Regions from separate parts of the Rhodococcus sp. GB-02 genome, predicted to be linked through region 4. Evidence: riboswitches for the same ligand, from Rfam matches in the RefSeq annotation. Region 4 holds a riboswitch; each other region holds the start of a gene.

What was found. Region 4 has a riboswitch for cobalamin ahead of ACSW29_RS07290 (ABC transporter substrate-binding protein). Riboswitches for the same ligand answer to the same signal wherever they lie in the genome.
Region 1: another riboswitch for cobalamin. It lies ahead of ACSW29_RS05080 (CbtB domain-containing protein); the one in region 4 lies ahead of ACSW29_RS07290 (ABC transporter substrate-binding protein).
Region 2: another riboswitch for cobalamin. It lies ahead of cobN (cobaltochelatase subunit CobN); the one in region 4 lies ahead of ACSW29_RS07290 (ABC transporter substrate-binding protein).
Region 3: another riboswitch for cobalamin. It lies ahead of ACSW29_RS11125 (ABC transporter substrate-binding protein); the one in region 4 lies ahead of ACSW29_RS07290 (ABC transporter substrate-binding protein).

The regions. Positions count from the first base shown of each region.
Region 1 covers NZ_JBPUKE010000001.1:1,063,859-1,068,040, reverse strand. Annotated here, with positions in the region: gene ACSW29_RS05100 (LuxR C-terminal-related transcriptional regulator) at 1-1,457, shown strand, start outside; gene ACSW29_RS05095 (HIT family protein) at 1,496-1,921, shown strand; gene ACSW29_RS05090 (alpha/beta fold hydrolase) at 1,906-2,643, opposite strand; gene mhuD (mycobilin-forming heme oxygenase MhuD) at 2,689-2,997, shown strand; cobalamin riboswitch at 3,086-3,223, shown strand; gene ACSW29_RS05080 (CbtB domain-containing protein) at 3,249-3,443, shown strand; gene ACSW29_RS05075 (CbtA family protein) at 3,434-4,182, shown strand, end outside.
Region 2 covers NZ_JBPUKE010000003.1:122,005-126,186, reverse strand. Annotated here, with positions in the region: gene cobN (cobaltochelatase subunit CobN) at 1-1,615, opposite strand, end outside; cobalamin riboswitch at 1,655-1,787, opposite strand; gene cobG (precorrin-3B synthase) at 1,839-2,981, shown strand; gene ACSW29_RS21115 (precorrin-8X methylmutase) at 3,001-3,627, shown strand; gene cobJ (precorrin-3B C(17)-methyltransferase) at 3,624-4,182, shown strand, end outside.
Region 3 covers NZ_JBPUKE010000001.1:2,354,361-2,358,542, reverse strand. Annotated here, with positions in the region: gene ACSW29_RS11130 (FecCD family ABC transporter permease) at 1-689, opposite strand, end outside; gene ACSW29_RS11125 (ABC transporter substrate-binding protein) at 686-1,681, opposite strand; cobalamin riboswitch at 1,798-1,945, opposite strand; gene ACSW29_RS11120 (MMPL family transporter) at 2,015-4,135, shown strand.
Region 4 covers NZ_JBPUKE010000001.1:1,535,756-1,539,937, forward strand. Annotated here, with positions in the region: gene ACSW29_RS07280 (FecCD family ABC transporter permease) at 1-512, opposite strand, end outside; gene ACSW29_RS07285 (class I SAM-dependent methyltransferase) at 509-1,261, opposite strand; gene ACSW29_RS07290 (ABC transporter substrate-binding protein) at 1,262-2,257, opposite strand; cobalamin riboswitch at 2,316-2,496, opposite strand; gene ACSW29_RS07295 (hypothetical protein) at 2,835-2,969, shown strand; gene ACSW29_RS07300 (SDR family NAD(P)-dependent oxidoreductase) at 3,734-4,182, shown strand, end outside.

The DNA of each region.
Region 1 (4,182 bases), 470 kb from region 4:
ACAGCCTGGACTCGGTTCGCTCTGCCCTCCAACGGATTCCGGCGGAAGCTGCAGACAAACACTCTGCTGTGGAGGCGGGGCGCGCACTGTTCACGATGCATCCGAGCGAGCGCTCGACGGTAGTCGACTTGCTACCCGAATCGCCGGCAGAACTGTGGGATCTCGGCGCTGAAGCCGGCGCGAAGGACGCCTTGAGCATTGCCTGCGTTCAATCGATCATGCTCAGGATGGCCGGCGAGTACGGGCTCGCAGCAGAAACCACCCGGCGCCTGTCTCACCTCAGTCGCAGTGCGCTGGAGAACAACCCGGAAGCGGTCAGTGCACAGCTCCCTCTCATGCGGCTTCAATGGGCGATCAATTTCCAATTGAGCGGCAGGCTCACCGAATCCACGATCAAGGCCCGAATGGCATACCACGGCGCACTGTCTCACGGAGTCGACTTCATCGCTCGCAACTCCGCGGGTAGTGCCGCACTGAATTGGGCGCTGGCTGGTGAGCCTCGCCAGGCCGCATACTGGTTCGAACTCGAGCAAAAGCATCCGGATCCTGGCGGTTGGCTCGAACCTGTGGTCAAGATCGCCGGCCTGACAGCACGGGCGCTAACGGCTCTCGACACACTCGACTTCGACGACGCACGTGGGACACTGACCGAACTCGGTTTTCCTTCCGACACCGAGGAACTGTGGGCATTCGTCGTCTATGCGCACTGCCAATTCGCCTTGACCTCCGGCGACCACACTGCGGCACTACTGTTGCTCCACAATGCGATCGAAGCACATTCCAAGCAGTACACGGCTACATCTTTCGCACTCCCACTGATGCAATCCGCCGAGATCGATCTCCTGCTCGCTCTCGGACAGGGGAACAATGCCGTAGCACTGGCCAAGGAGATCATCGATCCTGCCGCCAATCCGTGGACCCTCACGTCGGTGGCACGCCTACGGCAGCGGATCGGCCAGAACGAAGCCGCGGTCGCCCTCTGCCACCAGTTCGACTGGTCCGGCGAGTCGTATCCGCGAGCACAGATGGAATCGCTTCTGGTGCAAGCGGTTGCACACTCCAGATTGGGTGAGCCGCGCCTCGCGGCGCAGGAATGGTCCAGAGCCTGCAGTATCGCGGATCAGACCGGACTTCTGCGTTCGTTCGCGACCATCTCATCGGCGGACGTCGAGAAACTCGAATCGATGGCGAAGTCGAATTCGCGAGCACTCGCCGAATTCGCGAAAACGCCTCGGGCTGACTCCTTTCCGGAATTCGTGCACATCGTGGAGCTGACCGAACGCGAACAGATGGTCCTCTCACTCCTGGCGATCGGAATGGGGTCGGCCGCGATGGCGGACAAACTGTACGTCTCCGTCAACACCGTCAAGACTCAACTACGCACTCTCTACAAGAAGCTCGACGTACACAATCGAAACGAAGCGATCACGAAGGCACGCCAACTGCGCCTGCTGTAGTCCCGGGTCGGATCTGATTCGGACTACATTCTGTAGACATGAGCACCGATACCTGCGTCTTCTGCAAGATCGTCGCACTGACCGAGCCGGCGATTCTCGTTCACGAGAGCGAGACGACTCTCGCATTTCTCGACGCCAGACCCGTGAGTCGCGGACACACTCTGGTGGTCCCCAAGCGCCATGCAGAAAACCTCGATGCTCTCGAAAGCCATGAGGGCGCAGAGATGTTCCGCGTCGGGACGCTCATCGCCGGCGCTCTACGTCGCTGCGACATCGCCGCAGACGGCGTCAACTTCCTGGTCAACGACGGTCGCGCCGCGGGCCAGACCGTGTTCCACTCGCACCTGCACGTCGTCCCCCGCCATCGCGGCGACAAGGCGAAGTTCGCTGCCGGACTTCTGGCCAGACGAGCCGTCGAACTGGAGCAGGTGGGCTCGTCGATCCGCAGTCAGCTCACCGTCTGAAGGAACTTCGTCACGACGTCGCGGTAACGCTGCGGTTGATCGTCGTGGACCAGGTGACCGGCGTCGGCAATACGTACGTACCGGGTTTGCGGCCGCTCGGCCATCTCTCGCATCTGTCCTTCGGGGGTGATGGTGAACTCCCCCTCGATCAGCAAGGTCGGTGCCTCGATCGCCTTCCACTGATCCCAGAAATGCCTCGTGCCCCATTCCTCGGAGATGTCGCGGAAGGTCGACACGTCGCCGTGCAGGTACCACCCGTCGTCGCGACGGTCGAAGGAGTCGAGAAAGTACTGACCGGCGACGGGGCCGAAGAATTCCTTCATCGCGTCCTCGGAAGCAAACGGCTGCGGCCACGCCGAAATCATCTGCGCCCAGTCCGCAGCGGTGCGTCCCCGAAAGTCCGGGGCCATGTCTTCCAGGACCAGCGCACAAACCTTTTCGGGATGCGCGGCGGCGAAGCACCACGCGTGCAGAGCCCCCATCGAATGACCGATCACGGTGATCGGCTCCTCGATGGAGGCAACGGCCGATGCCAGGTCGTCGACGAATGCCTCGGTAGTCAGCTCTGACGGCGCCGGCCTGCCGTGACCGGCAGCGTCGAAGGTGTAGACGTGGCCGAACTCGCGGATCCACGGAACATGGCGACGCCACGTTCGGGAGCTGCCCATGAGGCCGTGCAACAACAGAATCGGTTGGCCCGTTCCACCTTCGTCATGCAACACGAGTGTCACGGTACGCGGTGAGGCTACGCGGGTAATGTCGCTTGCATGGCAGTCGTGAAGATCAATGCAATCGAAGTCCCCGAGGGCGCCGGCCCCGAACTGGAGAAGCGCTTCGCAGCACGCGCTCACGCAGTCGAGAACTCCCCGGGCTTCCTCGGGTTCCAGCTCCTCCGCCCCACCGCCGGCGAGAGCCGCTACTTCGTGGTGACGCAGTGGGAGTCCGAACAGGCGTTCGCCGATTGGCGTGACGGCCCCGCCCGCGAAGCACACTCCGGCGAACGAGCGAAGCCCGTCGCTTCGGGTGCGTCGTTGCTTGAATTCGAAGTTGTCCTGGACGTAGCCGCCAAGAGCTGATCGCGAGCGATTGTGCCCGCTCGTGCGGGCACAATCGACGGTCATCTCGGGTTCGCGCGTTGACACGGAGCGGGCGGTAGTGCAAAAGTTCGCTTGTAAACGCGATGGTCCGACAGGAATCCGGTGCAACCCCGGAGCGGTCGCGCCACTGTAATTCGAGGTGAAGTGCCTTTTCGGTACGGCTATTTCGACAGCCAGACACTTCGGCCATCGCATGGACCTAGGGGACGCGAAAATCCCAGGAGGCTTCGATGGCTCTCGCCTATTCTCCCGATACGTCGATCGATTCGACTCGTCTTGCTTTCCTCGCCGCTGCAGTAGTTCTGTTCGCGATGCTGGCTCTCTACCTGGTCGGATTCGACCAGGGCGCGGTCTCTCGCACCGGCATGTACATGCATGAATTGATGCACGACGGACGCCACTTGATGGGCCTGCCGTGCCACTAGTCGACAATTTCACGAAGCTTCTCATTCGTGGATTGTTGGCTGGTTTGATCGCGGGCATTCTTGCCGGCGGTGTTGCGTTCGTGCTGGGTGAACCACACGTCAACGCTGCCATTGCGATCGAAGAAGCCAACAGTGCAGCCAGTGAGCATGCCGGCGAAGCCGCTGGGCATTCGCACGGCGACGAAGAAGAACCACTGGTGAGCCGCGACGGGCAGCGCGCCGGGCTGTTCCTGGCCACTGCGCTGGCCGGACTCGCACTCGGCGCGATCTTCTCGGTTGTCGCCAACTACGCGCGACGACTCACCGGAATGTCCGGGCCGTTGTTGGCGATCACCATCGCCGTCGGCGGTTGGCTGGCCATCGAGGCCGTGCCGTTCTTCAAGTACCCGGCCAATCCGCCGGCCGTCGGAGACCCGGACACCATCAACCAGCGGACACTGCTGTGGCTGGCTGCCGTGATTCTCGGACTGCTGTCCGTCACAGCGGCCGCAGCGGCGGCAAAGGCAGTTTCAGGACACGAGTTCCTCAGCGTGCGCATCGCTGCTCCGGTGGCTGCGTTCCTGGTGATCGTCGCGATCGGTTACCTCTCGCTTCCCGGCATCAACGAGGTGGGTGAGGACTTCCCGGCAAACCTGCTGTGGGAGTTCCGACTTTCCTCGCTCGCTACGCAGGCGACGCTGTGGCTCGTACTCGGATTGGCATTTGCCTTCCTCACCGAGCGCGCGACCAAGAACGCCGA
Region 2 (4,182 bases), on a different contig from region 4:
ACCATTCGAGGTTGCCGTGCTTGCCCAGGTGCACAACCGCGTCGGCGCCGAATCCACCAGCGTCAGGCGTCGCCGCGATCCAGCGGTAGGCCGCCAAGTAGTGATGGCTCGGCGGCAGATCCGGATCGTGGTAGATCGCGACGGGCTTTTCGCCGAATCCCCGGGGCGGCTGAACCATGAGCACGATGTTGTTGAAACGCAGTGCCGCGATGACGATTTCGCCGTCGGAATCCTGTGAGCGGTCGACGTACAGCTCGCCGGGCGCTGTGCCCCAATGCTCTTCGACACCGCTGCGCAGCTCTTCGGGCAACGTGGCGAACCATTCGCGGTACTTCGCTGCCGAGATTCGGATCGGATTTCCCTCGAGCTGCTCGGCAGTGAGCCAGTCGGGATCCTGGCCGCCGGCCGCGATCAGGGCGTGGATCAGCGCGTCGCCGTCCTTCGCCGCCAGGCCGGGAACTGCGTCCGGACCGTCGACCGGACCGAGGTCGTAACCGGCAGAACGCATTTCGGTGAGCAGGTCGATTGCGCTCGCCGGAGTATCGAGACCGACGGCGTTGCCGATGCGGGCGTGCTTGGTCGGGTACGCCGAGAGCATGAGTGCAACGCGACGCTCGGTGGTGGGAATGTGGCGCAGCTTGCCGTGACGGACCGCGATCCCGGCGACACGGGCAGCGCGCTCGACGTCGGGGACGTACGTGGACAGTCCATCGGCGTCGATTTCCTTGAATGAGAACGGGACTGTAATGATGCGGCCGTCGAATTCCGGCACCGCGACCTGGGTCGCGACGTCGAGAGGCGACAGTCCGTCATCGTTCTCGTCCCAGGTGGCGCGGCTACTGGTCAGGCACAGGCCCTGCAGGATCGGGACGTCGAGCGCAGCGAGTGCGGCAACATCCCAGGCTTCGTCGTCGCCACCGGCGGACGCCGTCGCGGGCTTGGTGCCACCGGCAGCAAGAACTGTCACGACCATGGCGTCGGCGCGGCGCAGAGTGGTCAGAAGTTCGGCTTCTGCGGTTCGTAGTGATGCGCAGTAGATCGGGAGCGCTGTGCCACCGGCCTCGGCGACGGCGTCACACAACGCCTGGATATACCGGGTGTTTCCGGCCAGGTGCTGAGCGCGGTAGTACAGAACGGCGATGACGGGACCGGTCGCCGAGTCGAGATCGGGCGCGAAATCCGCGATCCCCCAGGAAGGCAGGTGGGCCGGCGGCTCGAAACCGTGACCGGTGAGCAGGACGGTGTCGGACAGGAAGTGGTGCAGCTGTGCCAGATTCTGCGCGCCACCCTCAGCCAGGTAGTTGTGCGCCTCGGCAGCAACACCGGCGGAGACCGTCGAGCACTCCATGAGGTCGGCGTCCGGCGCGTGCTCGCCGCCGAGAACGACTACGGGGAGTCCGGAGGCAAGGACCATCTCCAGGCCGTCTTCCCAGCTGCGACGGCTGCCGAGGATACGAACGATCACGAGGTCGACGCCGTCGAGCAAGGGCGGCAAGTCCTCCGAGACCAGCAAGCGTGAGGGATTGGCCCAACGATAGGCGACGCCGTCGCCGGCTTCCTGGCTGGCGCGGGCGCTCAGCAGATCGGTGTCGGACGTGGAGAGCAGAAGAATCACGGGTGAAGCCTTCCTGGGGTTTCGCGCCCCGTGGCACAGATCTGTCATCGACGGCGGTTGAGGGTCTGACTCGTGTTTCCGAGCGGAAACACGTCCCGCTCGAGCAACACTTACAGTGGCGCGACCGCACCGGACTTTCACCGGTTTCCTCAACTGCCGTCACTGGTGGTGGTGATGCTACCGGTCCGCAGAAGGCACTCATGACAGGTCGTACCCTGGAGCCATGCCCACGGACCGTTCACAGCCAGACGCGTGCCCGGGTGCACTGCAAGTTCACCACGCCGCCGACGGCGCACTGGCTCGCGTGCGCCTACCCGGCGGTCTCCTCACCCCGGTCCAATTGCAGACGCTTGCAGACGCGGCGCGCGATCTGGGTAACGGGCAGATGGAACTCACCTCGAGGGGCAATGTTCAGTTGCGCTCGGTCTCGGACCCCGAAGCCTTCGCGGCGCGAATCGCTTCGGCCGGCCTGCTGCCGTCCGCGACGCACGAGCGAGTACGCAACATTCTCGCGTCCCCACTGTCCGGCCGTATCGGGGGCGTCGCCGACATTCGTGAACTGGTCCACCGTCTCGATTCGGCGATCCAAGCGGATCAGGCATTGGCGGATCTGCCGGGGAGAACCCTGTTCACCCTTGACGACGGGCGCGGAGACATCACTGGGCTGCGGGGCGATTTCGGCCTCCATGCGCGCAGCGCCACCGAGCATTCCCTGGTGCTCGCCGGTCACCACACCACTCACCGCGTACATGCAGATGACGCCGTCGAATTGCTCCTCGAGGCGGCTCGATCGTTCCTCGACGTCCGCGACAAGCACTGGCGCCTGGCCGAGGTTCCGGACGGAATCGAACGCACCCTCGAGCAGTTGGGTCTGAGCGCCGAGTCCATCGGCGCGGCAGATCTCACGCATGATGCACGGCCCACCATCGGTTGGCTCGAGCAGCGAGACGGAACGGTTGCCCTGGGCGGCGGCCTGCGATTCGGGCTGCTCGACGCTCGGCTGGCCGAGTTCCTCGCCGCCGTCGACAAACCCGTCGTCGTGACGCCGTGGCGATCGGTGCATATCTTCGACCTCGACGAATGGGCTGCCGAGCAGGTAGTCCGGGTGTTGGCGCCGATGGGGTTGATCTTCGACGAGAACTCACCGTGGCTCGACGTCACCGCCTGCACCGGAAGCCCAGGATGCGAGAAGTCGCTCGCCGATGTGCGCACCGACGCCATCACCGCGGTAGAGCAGGCAGAACTGCCCGTCGTCGGGCGCCAGCACTGGGCCGGGTGCGACCGCAGCTGCGGACGTCCCCGCGGGGACGTAGCGGATGTGATTGCGACGGGTGACGGTTACCGGGTGAATCCGGCCGATCGGTGATGCCTCTATCGTGTGGCACATGATCGAGTACATCCGTGACGGCGCGGAAATCTATCGCCAGTCCTTTGCCACCATTCGGGCCGAAGCCGACCTGAGCCGTTTCCCGGCGGATGTCTCGCAAGCTGTAGTGCGCATGATTCACGCAAGTGGCCAGGTCGATCTCGTCGACGACGTCGCCTTCACGCCTGGAGTCGTCTCGGCCGCGCGTGCCGCTCTGCGCGACGGCGCGCCGATCTTCTGCGACGCCCAGATGGTGGCGGCCGGCATCACGCGCAAGCGTCTGCCCGCCGGCAACGACGTCATCTGCACCCTCGGCGATCCTCGGGTCCCCGTGCTGGCGTCGACCATCGACAACACTCGCTCGGCCGCTGCACTCGAACTGTGGGGAGCCAAGCTCGAGGGCGCTGTTGTCGCGATCGGAAACGCACCCACCGCGCTGTTCCATCTCCTGAACCTCATCGAAGCCGGAGCACCCCGTCCCGCCGCCATCGTCGGAGGTCCGGTCGGCTTCATCGGCGCTGCCGAGTCGAAGGAAGCTCTCATCGAACACGCCAGCGGAATCGATCATCTCGTGCTCCGCGGCCGACGCGGCGGCAGCGCAATCACTGCGGCGGTCGTCAATGCGATTGCGAGCGAAGTCGAATGAGTGCAGGCAAGCTCTGGGGTGTCGGTATCGGCCCCGGCGATCCCGAATTGGTGACCGTCAAGGCCGCCCGCGTCATCGGCGAGGCAGACGTGGTCGCGTTCCACTCTGCGCGGCACGGCAAGAGCATCTCCCGCGCAGTTGCAGCGCCGTACATGCGCGAAGGGCAGATCGAAGAACACCTCGTCTACCCCGTCACCACCGAGACCGTTGACCATCCCGGCGGATATCAGGGCGCGATGGACGAGTTCTACGAAGCGGCTGCCGAGCGACTCGCAGTTCACCTCGAGGCCGGTCGAACCGTCGCGTTGCTCGCTGCCGGCGATCCGCTCTTCTACAGCTCCTACATGCACATGCACAAGCGGCTGGCCGATCGCTTCGACGCCGAGGTGATTCCCGGTGTCACCTCCGTCAGCGCGGCATCGGCTGCACTCGGAAAACCGCTGGTCGAGGGTGAAGAAATCCTCACGATCTTACCCGGAACATTGCCGCAGGCCGAGCTGACCAGGCGGCTCAAGGAAACCGACGCCGCAGCCATTCTCAAACTCGGACGCACGT
Region 3 (4,182 bases), 820 kb from region 4:
AACACGTCCATCCATCGCGAACTGAACAGAAGCGCGGCACCGACGACGACTAGCGCCATCGTCGGGAAGATCAGCGTCGACCATCGCGCATCTCCGAATCCGCCGGCAATCCAGTGCATCACCGACGTCACGTGCCGATCATCGGCCAACACCAGGATGCAAAAGGTGATGAGCGCCGAGAATATCTGGGCGAGCGCGACACCCACCAAAATGATCGCGGTCGGCTGCGGATACCGGCCGCCGATCAGCAGCGCGAGGAACAACGGGATCATCGCCCCGACGAATGCTGCGACCGGAATCGTGAAAACCCCGAGGAGGCCGGCACCGAAACCCAGCACCGACACAAGCACCACCATGAATCCCGCACCCGACGACACTCCGAGTAGATACGGGTCGGCAAGAGGATTCCGTGTGACAGCCTGAGCAACGGCACCCGACATCGCCAAGGACGCACCCACCACCGCAGCCGTGAGGGCACGGGGTAGGCGAGAATCGATCACGATCGACTCCCGCGCCGCGGTCCACCACGTCTCGAAAGTCCCTGGCGCCAAACGAGCTCCGACTATCGCCCAGACGTCACCGACGGGAATGCGAACCGATCCCAAGGAGACGGCCAACCCCAGTACGATCGCCAAGCCGATCGCCAAGCCGACAAGCAGGGCGCCGTACCCGTAACGCGTGCGGGTCACTTCGCCGCGTCAGCGCCCGGATGGAAGGCTGTCGCGATGGTCTGTGCCGAACGCACCAACCGTGAACTCTCGAACAGGTCAGCGAGAGGAACCACGACGAACCGGTTCTGCTGCACAGCAGGGGTGGTCGCCATCAACGGCTGGGCACGGAGGAAGTCGATCTTCTGGTCGGCCGTCTTGTCGCCGTAGTCGATGACCACGATCGCCTGGGGTGCACGCTCGGCAACAGCTTCCCACGATGCGTCGATGTAGGGCTTTGTCCCTTCGGCGAAGATGTTCGAGACGCCGGAGTATTCCGCGACCAATTGACCGACGCCGACTCCGCCGATTGTCGTCGGAACCTGGTCACCGCTGTCGTAGAAGAAGGTCGGCACCGGCGCCGCGTCCCCGACCGAAGCGCGGACGGAATCGAGACCATCGCTGATCTCCTCGGCGACCTCGCGGGCGGAATCTTCGACGCCCAGGACTCGACCGAGTTGCGTGTAGTCGTTCTCGAGCAATCCGATGTCGGGGAAACCGGTGCCACAGTATTCGGAGAAGAGGAAGGTGTTGATTCCGCGCTCGCCGAAAGCGTCTCGGGAACGGCCTTGCTTCTCGTTGAAGGCACTGGTCATTCCTCCGACCACGAAGTCCGGATCGACGTCGAGAACCTGCTCCATGCTCGGGAACGTATCGGAGAGGCTGGGAATCTTGTTGAATACATCGGCGGTCTCGGCAGTTGGCGGGTTGTCACTGTAAGCCCGCCCGACAATCCGATCACCCGCGCCGATCTCGATGAGGGCTTCGGTGACGTGTCCGTTCAAAGACACGATGCGCTGCGGCGGCGAATCGAAGGTCATCTCGCGATCGCAGTTGGTCACGGACACCGGCTGTGCGAAGGATTCCGCAGCAGACGCCGACTCTGATTCCTGACCTTTGGAACAACCTGCCGAAACCAAGGCGACCGCGATGAGAACAGTGGCGGCGCGGGAAGGGGAGAACTGAAGTGACACGGGGACCTCGTAAGGGCTCTGAGCCACGAATGAGAATCCGACAGACAACTCCGCCCGCACACTGATCCTCGGCCAGAGCTCCTGCTGGACTTCCTTTTCGTAGACCACGACGAATGGATGTCGCACACCGCGCGGTGGGTAATCGGGCTTGCCGACGCTCGGCGACTACCGAGAATCGACCTACCGTTGCGGGTCAGCGCCGGATTCGGACCGGCTTCCCCCACACGCGTGGCTTGCAAGTGCTTCGAGCAGTATGCATCACGTTTCCGATTCAAGACCAAACGCCCACTACAGTCGATCTGGCCAGACGCCCCCACACACCGGAGTTGATACATGACACGCTGGGCCCAAACCGTCGTCGCCCGGAAATGGTGGGTACTGAGCCTCGCGGTTCTGATAGTTCTCATCAGTGGGGTGTGGGGACTCGGAGTATTCGGCAAGCTCAGCCAGGGCGGATTCATCGATCCGGGCAGTGACTCCGCGAAAGTCGCCGACATCATCGAAGACAACCTCGGCCCACAGACCCCGGACATCATCGCGATCTATTCGCCCACAGGCGGTAAGACCCTGGACGACATCGGGCCGGCAGTGACGGCCGCGGTCGACCAGTTCAAAACGGAAGTGCCGACGGCGTCGGTGAAGTCGTATTGGGGAACGGACGCGGCGGCCAAGGCCAGTCTGCTCTCGAACGACGGATCCATGGGCGCCGTTGCGATCACGTTGGCACCGGACTCGGGAGTCACGCCGGCCACTTTCGCCGATCTCTTGCCGAAGCTCGAAGTCGAAGGCGCCGAGGCACAATTCGCGGGCAACACCGTCGTCGGCGTCGCATTCAACACGAAACTCGAGAAAGACCTGGTTGTCGCCGAGGCCATCGCCATTCCGATCACTCTGGTGCTGCTGGTCTTCATCTTCGGCGGCGTCGTCGCTGCCGCGGTTCCGGTGTTCGTAGGTGTACTCAGTGTCCTGAGCGCATTGGCGGTTCTCCGGATCCTCACCTTGGTCACCGATGTGTCCTCATTCTCGATCAACGTCGCTTCTCTTCTCGGGTTGGGACTGGCGATCGACTACGGACTGTTCGTGGTCGGCCGGTTCCGTGAAGAACTGAATTCAGGCTCGGATCCGGGAGCTGCTGCCCAGCGAACAGTTCTGACGGCGGGTCGCACCGTCATGTTCTCGGGTCTACTGCTGATCTGTGCGTTCAGCGGCATGCTCGTTTTCCCGCAGGCCGTCATCCGGTCTCTGGGCTTCGGTGCGATCGCTGCAGTACTGAGCGCGGCAGTCCTGTCGCTGACCGCTGTGCCTGCGCTGCTTGCCATTCTGGGGCATCGCATCAACGCCCTGACGTGGCGCAAGGATGCGGCGCAACGCGGCGAGGAACGCTCGCGCAAGTTCTGGGGCCGCGTCGTCACGTGGGTGATGAAGCGTCCGGTCGCGGTCTCGGTGACGATCGTGGCCGTGCTGCTCGTGATGGCCTCGCCTCTGCTCGGCGCCCGTTTGGGAGAACTCTCGTACACCGCACTGCCGGACAACGACCCCGCTCGCGTCGCGATGGACACGTTGGTCAACGACTTCCCTCAGACCGGTAACGGCGCGACGTTGATCCTTCAGGCCGAGGACGGGAACACTCTCACCCCGGCCGAAGGTGCAGCGATCGCCGAGTCCGCCGGTCAGGTCGAGGGCATCGGTCAGGCGACCGTCGTCGCGAGCACCAATCAACTCATCGCGGTTCAGGCGCTGTACAGCGAGGGCTCCACGCCCCAATCGCAGAGCGCCGCAGTCACGGATCTGCGTGCGATCTCCGCTCCCGACGGGACGGAACTGCTTGTCGGCGGCGGCCAAGCCATGGTCGACGACGGCAACAACGCCGTCCTGCACTGGCTGCCGGTGATGATCCTCATCATGGTCGGATCGACCTTGATCTTATTGTTCCTCGCGTTCGGGTCGGTGATCCTGCCCATCAAGGCGGTGCTGATGGCAGCCCTGAGCCTCGCGACCACCTTCGGCGTCCTGACCTTCGTCTTTCAGGACGGTCACGGCGTCGAACTCCTCGGGGTCAGTCAAACTCCGCTGGAGGCGACGTTTGTCGTGCTCATCCTCGCGGTCGTCTTCGGATTATCCACGGACTACGAGGTCTTCCTGATGTCACGGATGGTCGAGGCAAAGAACGCGGGTGCGACGACAGAGGAAGCGGTCAAGTTCGGAACCGAGCGCACCGGCCGCATCGTGACGGCTGCCGCCTTACTCCTGATCGTGGTGACCGGGGCCTTCGCGATGTCCGGGCTGTCGGTGATGAAGTTCCTGGGCGTCGGCATGATCGTCGCGCTGATCGTCGACGCGACCATCATCCGTATGTTGCTCGTGCCCTCACTCGTGAAGTTGATGGGCGAAGCGAACTGGTGGGCTCCCGCGTGGATGAAAAAGGTTCACGCGAAGGTCGGCATCGGCCACTGATCGCGACTGGGCCATGTCGCTGAAGAGTGCCTGGGATCCTGCGGAGA
Region 4 (4,182 bases):
AGTTGGGTCGCGGCGACACCGGCCAGGATCACCCGATCCGGCGTGCCGCCGGCCGCATGGGCGAGCAGCAGCACCAGAGCGAAGGAGATCACCGCGCCGATGAAGGCGCCGCTCGACAACCCGACCACCCCTGACCCCACTCCGAGGATCACGATCAGAACGGCACCGGTCGAGGCCCCGGACGAGATACCGAGGACAAACGGATCGGCCAGCGGATTGCGAAGCAGCGACTGCATGATCGCTCCGCACAATCCGAGGCCCGCACCGCAGAGCGCGGCGAGCAGAGTACGCGGCAGACGGAGATCCCACACGATGCCGTCGCGGATAGGGGTGACGTCCGCCGCGGTACCGCCGAGATGGCCGACGACGATCGAGGCCACCTCGCCGACCGACAGACCGGCCGGCCCCAACGTGATCGCCACGGCGGCCGAACCGGCCAGCGTGACAACACCGATCACCCACAGCAGGGTGACGGATTTCGGGATGTCACGCAGCCGAACTCTTGTCGTCATCTCACGCCGTAGACCACGTAGTCGTCGAACAGTTGCCAGACCGTTCCCGACTCCCGAAAACCTGCCTGCGCGAGCGCCGCCAACTGGAAGTCGACGGCGGTGGGCGCGGCGGCGTCACGTCCGGCGAATCTGCGCTCACGCTCGTCGGTCAGTGCCCCGATGCCGGGAGTGGCCCGCAACCCGTCCCACCAGCTGTCCCACTCGGGAGCACCGGCCGCAAAAGCGGAGCGTTGTGTCTGCTCGTCGTGAGCCTTCGCCCATCGCCTTATGACGGGGGAGCGGCCGTCGAAGCGAAAGTGATCACCGTTGAGCAGGACACCGTCTGGGCTCAGCAGTTCGCGGCACTGCCGGTACACCTCGACGAGCTGCTGCGGTTGCAACCAGTGCAGTGCGGTCGTCGACACGATCGCCTGAACCGGCGCAGTCACTGCAGTCGGCCAATCGGCTCCCGCCAGGTCTGCGTCGATCAGCTGCAGTCGGCCACCGAAACGAGTCGACGACTGACGGGTGACTTCCAGCAGCATCGGGTCGTAATCGATCCCTACAACGCCGGCGTGCTCGAACTTCTCGAGGATCCGGGCGCTCAGTGAACCCGGCCCGCAGGCGAGGTCGACGACCGTGAAGGGTGTCTGCGCGTACTGCAATTCGAGAACGTCGAGAATCACGTCGAAGCGCTTCTCGCGATCCGCGATGTATGCCGCTTGCTGGTCGTCCCACTGACGCACCAGTTCTCTGATCTCCGCGGACATCTAGACCACACCCAACTGGCGCAGCCCGTCGGAGAGCTGTTCGATGCCACCGACATTGCGGATCGAGGGATCCATCGTCGTGCCTTCGAGGATGATGTAACGCTTGTTCTTCACTGCGGTGAGCTTGCTGGCGACCGGGTCCGATTCGAGGAACGCGATCTTGTCTGCGGCACTGTCACCGTCTCCGCCGCGGTCGAGATCAGCGAGCACCAGCACGGTCGGGTCTCGATCGAGCACACTCTCCCAACCGATTTCGGGCCAGTACTGTTTGTTGTCGTCGAAGGCGTTTTTCGCACCCACCGCATCGGTCATGATTCCCGGTGCGCCGCAGCATCCGGCGAAGTACGGAGTCTTCGTGGCGGCGTACCACCACGCCAGCGTCACGTTTTCGGCTCCCAGTGACGCCGTGGCGGTGGCCGCGCGATCCTTCAGGCTCTCGGTCAGCTCGGAACCTTTGTCTTTGACATCGAACAGTGTTGCCACGTCGCCGATTTCGGAGTAGAGGTCGTCGAGCGTGAGGGCCTTGCTCTGCTCGGCATCCTGACCGGTGCACTCACTGGGCGACTGATACGTCGCGACCCCGAGGTCGGTGAACTTGGTCCGGTCGGCGATGCCTTCCGAGGTGAACGTGTAGTTGAAGGTCGTGTAGACCATGTCCGGTTCGCGTTCGAGGACACTCTCGAATGAAGGGAACTCGGTGTCGAAGGCCTTCACCTGACCACGCGCCTCGCGCAGTTCGGGGAGGACGTCGTCATCGCTCATGGCGTAGCCGGCCATCCGGTCCTGCACTCCCAGCGCGAACAGCATTTCGGCCGCAGGCTGATTTACCGCGATCGCCCGTTCGATCGGTCGCTCCACCGTGACGTCGCGGCCACAGTTCTGGACTGAGGCGCTGGATTGTTCGGCAGAACTGTCGTCGGAGGAACAGGCAACCAACGATGCGCCCAACAGGGCTGCAACGGCAGCGGCGGGTAGGCGAAGTCTGGACAGACGCATGGAATCTCGTTCTCGCAGGGGCTCGTTCGCGGAGCCCGTTACCGTGTGAACAGGCGTCTGTTGACCCCTGCTGCCAGCCGGTATTCGGACTCGAGATCGCCCCACCCGAGCGCCTTCCCAGATTCTCATCCAGTGGCGTAAGCCCGGGCGGTCACCCTCACCGCTGCGCGTCAGTTCCGGATTCACACCGGATTCCCTGACCCCCTGTGTGGGGGTCTGCTGGCACAGAGGAACTTATCACCGCAGTGCACGGCCGGTCAGGTCGGCCGGTGTACGCGATCAGAGCTCGATGGCCAGGTCGTCGATGTCGGTCAGGGTTCCGCCGTCGGCGAGGATGCGCTCGTAGTTCTCGCGCCGACGGAGGTCGATCTCGGTGTTGCTGACGCCCTGCTTCCGGTAGCCGAATATTGCGACGTCGTTTTTGTCGAGCCCGACGGTCGACCGAAGTGCTTCCGGATTGCGCGCATCTCACTGCGCTCACCGGCGCCCGACACTACGTAGCTCTCGGGATCGGCGAGCTCGCTCTCTTTTTCTGGACGACACCGCAATACCCGCGTTGCAATCGATCATCGAGCAGTTGCCTGTCGACGTCGTCGGAATCGGCTGGGTCACAACAGATGACGAGGTCGCCTGCACCGAACTGCCCACGCTCCCCGGTCTGGCGCTTCTGTCCGTGCAGGACCGCGTCGATGACGATCGATCCGCTCGCTGAATCGTAGGAACTCACCGTGTACACGCGCGAAGCGTCGTCGAAGTCCGGCCCGAGATTCATGCGTACCGCCACATTCGGGCGTGACCAGATTGGGTCGTTGGTCGGCTCGCTCAAGCGAGCGGTGATCCTCAGTAGATGGTCGCTCGGTCGCTCCATTGCCTCGACGGTCGCGAGAACGTCGTTGAGTCCGCGATTGTGGTCGGCGCTGCGTAGCACCGCAGTTGGCATCTTGGTTGGCATCTTGGTTGGTGTAGTGCCGCCGACGTCCGGTGCACATGTCATCAGTTGTGCTCCTGGATCGGATTGTTGAGGTGACGATCAGGTTAGTGTTGCCTAAGTAGGTTCAGTTGTCCGGAAGCGACATCTGCTTACCTGAAAGGACACGCTCCGCGAACAATGCGTTTGAGCGACCTGTGCTCGCGCTGCTACCGTGCTTGTGATGTCCATACGCCGCTCTTCTCTCGCTTCCGGCCGTGCACTGCGCACGGCCCGATTCGGCGTAGCGACATTCCGACGGGGGTGTAAGGCGATCGACCGCCGCCCCTCTGGTCTCGTCTGGATCGAAAGAGCCTTGGCCGCACCGGCCGGATCCGTCTGACATTCGCCACTTCGGCGGGCATTGCCTCGCTGAGATTTCGCAGTGCCGCACCTGTTGCAGTGCTGCGCATTTCCCGTACCTGAAGTTTCTCGCGGGTGAGTTGTGAGTGTCGGCGCCACCGAGCCTGGATTACCAGCCAACTCGTTTTCGTGAAAGGTACACAGCAATGAATCGTTTCGAAGGTCGTCGTATTCTCGTCACCGGCGCAGGATCTGGAATCGGGCAGGCCACCGCGCTGCGGTTGCTCGCCGAAGGTGGCCGAGTGGTTGCTGCCGACATCTCCGAGAAGGGTTTGGCGAACACCCGGAAGTCGGCAGAACATGCCTCGACGGAGGGTCGCCTCGACACCCTCGTCGTCGATATCGGTGACGAAAGTTCCGTCATCGAGGTTGTGGGTCAGGCAATTTCGACTCTCGGCGGATTGGACGTACTGGTCAACGCCGCCGGGATACTGCGTGGTGGGCACACCCACGAGACCTCGCTGGACCTGTGGAATCGGGTGCTCTCCGTGAATTTGACGGGCTCTTTCCTCGTCACTCGTCAGGCACTGCCGGCTCTCCTTGCCACCGGCAACGCAGTCGTGGTGAATTTCAGTTCCACCTCCGCTGCCTTCGC